One region of the Plantactinospora sp. B5E13 genome, then DNA from elsewhere that is predicted to be linked to it. Evidence: predicted binding sites of a transcription regulator. Region 1 holds the regulator's gene; the other holds the start of a gene.

Region 1 (2,199 bases):
CCGGGTGCGGTGCCGGCGCCGGAACAGGTCGTGCAGAGCACCGCGGTGTCGACGGTGATCGGCGCCTCCACCCCGAACGCGGTCTCGTGCAGGTCGAGTTCCAGCCGGAGGATGGCGTCGGCGCCGGGCCGGGTACGCGGTCGCGGCCCCCGGGAACCACCGGCGGCCCCGAAGAACGCGTCCATGATGTCCTGGAAGCCGACGAAGGGACCACCGGCACCGCCCGGTCCGGGGGCTCCGCCGCCGCCCGGCGCGAGCGGGTCCCCGCCGAGGTCGACGATCTGCCGCTTCTGGTCGTCGGAGAGGACCTCGTACGCGGCGTTGATCTCCTTGAACTTCTCGTGTGCCTCCGGGTCCGGATTCACATCCGGGTGGTACTGCCGCGCCAGCTTGCGGTAGGCACGCTTGATCTCGTCGTCGGAGGCGTCCCGGCTGACGCCGAGAATCCCGTAGTAGTCCCTGGCCACTGCGTTCCGTGTCCTCATGTCTGTCTCGCGTTACCGTCCGCCGGTCGTCAGCTGAGCCTTGGTGGTCAGTTCTGCGCAAGGTGTGGGTGGGTCAGTTCTGCGCCAGCACGTCGCCGACGTAGCGTGCCACGGCCCGCACCGTGGCGATGGTGCCCGGGTAGTCCATCCTGGTCGGTCCCAACACGCCGAGCCCACCGACGATGGTGGCCCCTGGCCCGTAGCCGGTGCTGACCACCGAGGTGGCCCGCAGGTTGTCGATCTCGTTCTCGTCGCCGATGCGTACCTGGAGGGTGTTCGGTTCGACCTCGCCAATCAGCTTGAGCAGGATGACCTCCTCCTCCAGCGCCTCCAGGATCGGACGCAGCGAGCCCTGGAAGTCCAGCAGGCCGCCCCGGGCGAGGTTGGCGGTGCCGGCCAGGGCGATCCGTTCCTCGTGCCGTTCGACAAGGGTCTCGAGCAGGACGCTGGCGAGGGTGGCCATCGCCGACCGCAGCGCCGGGGGCGCCTCCTCGACCAGTGCCTGGACCAGGGGCGGGGTGTCGACGAGCCGCTTGCCACCGAGCCGCTCGTTGACCAGGCGCCGCAGGTCGATCACGTCGTCCGCGCTGGCCGGCGCGGGCAACTCGACGAGGCGCTGCTCCACCCGACCGGTGTCGGCGATCATGACGAGCATCAGGCGGGTGGTGGAGATGGGTACGAGTTCGAGGTGGCGTACCGAGGACCGGGCGAGGCTCGGGTACTGCACGACCGCGACCTGCCGGGTCAACTGGGCGAGCAGCCGTACGGTGCGGTGCACCACGTCGTCGAGGTCGACCGCGCCGACCAGGAAACGCTCGATCGCCCGACGCTCGGCCGGGGTGAGCGGCTTCACCCGGGAGAGCCGGTCGACGAAGAGCCGGTATCCCCGGTCGGTGGGCACCCGGCCGGCGCTGGTGTGCGGCTGCCGGATGTAGCCCTCCTCCTCCAGCACGGCCATGTCGTTACGGACGGTGGCTGGAGACACCCCGAGCTGGTGGCGTTCGACCAGGGCCTTGCTGCCGACCGGCTCCTGGGTGGCGACGTAGTCCTCCACGATCGCGCGCAGCACGTCGAGCTTGCGGTCGTCGAGACCCATCCTCACCTCCCTGCGACGTCCCGGCCCCGGCTGCCGACACGACCGGGGCGACCACACGGTCGGGCCACGGATACACCTTGGCACTCGACCGTATCGAGTGCCAGTCTACGACCACGGCGCAGGAGACGCGATGATCGTCTGGATGGGCGCCGCGATCCGGGCCTCCCGCGCCTGCCGATCCCGGACCACCTGCTTGTTGGCACACCCTACCCTGGCCGGGCCAGCCGGTACGGTCGACTATTGTCCAGTTTCAATCGCCAGGGGGCGTCTGGCGCCGTTTGGACGGTGCACCTACCGTGACCCCCATGACTGAACCACCTCGCCCTCCCGGAGAGTACGGCTCGCACAATCCGTACGACGCGCCGGGCACTCCCCCGCCCACCTCCGGTGGCGGCTACCCCCCGCCGACCTCGGGTGGCGGCGCCTATCCCCCGCCCACCTCGGGTGGCGGCTACCCGCCGCCCACCTCGGGTGGCGGCTACCCGCCGCCCACCTCGGGTGGCGGCTACCCGCCGCCCACCTCGGGTGGCGGCGCCTACCCGCCGCCCGGTGGCTACCCGCCCCCTGGCGGCTACCCGCCGCCCGGCGGTTACCCACCCCCTGGTGGTTACCCGCCGC
Region 2 (2,199 bases), on a different contig from region 1:
GTCCAGCTTGTCGAACGCGGTCTTGCCGGCCTGCACCAGCGCCACGCCACCACCGGGGACGATGCCCTCCTCGACGGCCGCCTTCGCGTTACGCACGGCGTCCTCGATGCGGTGCTTGCGCTCCTTCAGCTCGACCTCGGTGGCCGCGCCGACCTTGATCACCGCAACACCGCCGGCCAGCTTGGCCAGGCGCTCCTGCAGCTTCTCACGGTCGTAGTCGGAGTCGCTCTTCTCGATCTCGGCCCGGATCTGGTTGACCCGGCCCTGGATCTGGTCGGCGTCGCCGGCACCGTCGACGATGGTGGTCTCGTCCTTGGTCACCACGACCTTGCGGGCGCGGCCCAGCATGTCGAGGCCGACGGCGTCGAGCTTGAGGCCGACCTCCTCGCTGATCGGCTGGCCGCCGGTCAGGATGGCGATGTCGCCCAGCATGGCCTTGCGGCGGTCACCGAAGCCCGGCGCCTTCACGGCGACGGACTTGAAGGTGCCCCGGACCTTGTTCACGACCAGGGTCGCGAGGGCCTCGCCCTCGACGTCCTCGGCGATGATGGCCAGCGGCTTACCCGACTGCATGACCTTCTCGAGGATCGGCAGCAGGTCCTTGACCGTCGAGATCTTGTTGTTGACGATCAGGATGTACGGGTCGTCGAGAACGGCCTCCATCCGGTCGGGGTCGGTCATGAAGTACCCCGAGATGTAGCCCTTGTCGAAGCGCATACCCTCGGTCAGCTCCAGCTCGAGCCCGAAGGTGTTGCTCTCCTCGACGGTGATGACGCCTTCCTTGCCGACCTTGTCCATCGCCTCGGCGATGATCTCGCCGACGCTGGTGTCACCAGCGGAGATGGAGGCGGTGGAGGCGATCTGCTCCTTGGTCTCGATGTCCTTGGCGAGCTTGCTCAGCTCCTCCGAGACGTTCGCGACCGCGGCCTCGATGCCCCGCTTGAGGGCCATCGGGTTCGCGCCGGCCGCGACGTTGCGCAGGCCCTCGCGGACCAGCGCCTGGGCGAGGACGGTCGCCGTCGTCGTGCCGTCACCGGCCACGTCGTCGGTCTTCTTGGCGACCTCCTTGACCAGCTCGGCGCCGATCTTCTCGTACGGGTCCTCGAGCTCGATCTCCTTGGCGATGCTCACACCATCGTTGGTGATGGTGGGGGCGCCCCACTTCTTCTCGAGCACGACGTTGCGGCCCTTGGGGCCCAGCGTCACCTTCACGGCGTCGGCGAGGGTGTTCATGCCCCGCTCGAGGCCGCGGCGCGCCTCTTCGTCGAACGCGATCATCTTGGCCATACGGCGTTGTCCTCCTGGACACTCACGGCCGCCGGAGTCTCGTCGGCTCCGACCTGCCGCCTGGTTACGCACCTTCGGACGTCACTACGGCACTGGCGGACGGGGCCGTCCCCGGCGCTGAAGCGCCTGGTCAACTCCGTCGCACTGTGCGACAGTGACGTCCGTTGGCCGGGCCGGACAGCCCGCGACGACCGGCCATGTGCCGCGTGCCCGTACGACGAACCCGCGACCGTGGCCCTACCGCCCCGACCTCTGGCACTCGCGACGCGCGAGTGCCAATCACTTGTTTAGCACTCTCCCATGCCGAGTGCAAGCGAGTGGACCGGACCGGAGGACCGCCGCGACGGCCCGCCGCAGGCCGGCAGGCGGGCGGAACGAGGCAGGGGGACCCACCCCCGGCGAGGACGTCGGGGCGACGGGGCGACGGGAGCCGACCGGCGACCGGGGTGGCGGGGTCGACGTGCCCGGTCGAGCCGGGACCGAAAGATCAACAACGGACACCGGCCGGTCCGTCCTGCCGCCCGTCGGGCATCCCGCGATCGGCGACCGAGGGCGCCGCGATCGGACGTCCCGGTCCCGCGGAGATCGCGGACAACCGGCTCGGGACACGACCCGCCGGGCCACCCGGAAATACCGCGAATGAACACGATGTCGCGCCGGAATCCGCCGACACGGGTCGGATCACCAGCGCAGCCGGCCCCACCGGATCACAGATCTGGTCGAGTCACCGGGCGCGGCGTCCGGCAGCCGTGCCGCTGGCGCGTCAGATCAAGCCCTGACCCGGGTTTCCCGCAGGTCAGGGCTTGCCAGGAGAGAGCGTGAGTCAACGGGCCGGGGCTCCGGGGTTGCCCGGTGAACGGAAACGACCGCGGCCCGCCGGCTCAGGCGATGACCCGGACCTGCTCCGCCTGC

What was found. Region 1 encodes HrcA, which represses chaperone genes, less so after heat shock. Its sites were predicted from a motif close to GGTTNGCACNCTCNNNNNGAGNGTGCNAACC; they were not measured.
Region 2: a site for HrcA is predicted at 1,538-1,568, ahead of groL (chaperonin GroEL). Genes of this name have one in related genera too.

Annotation. Positions count from the first base shown of each region.
Region 1 covers NZ_JBDPLT010000014.1:152,947-155,145, forward strand. Annotated here, with positions in the region: gene dnaJ (molecular chaperone DnaJ) at 1-467, opposite strand, end outside; gene hrcA (heat-inducible transcriptional repressor HrcA) at 559-1,581, opposite strand; gene ABGB05_RS15695 (DUF4870 domain-containing protein) at 1,887-2,199, shown strand, end outside.
Region 2 covers NZ_JBDPLT010000003.1:299,598-301,796, forward strand. Annotated here, with positions in the region: gene groL (chaperonin GroEL) at 1-1,287, opposite strand, end outside; gene ABGB05_RS05115 (cold-shock protein) at 2,169-2,199, opposite strand, start outside.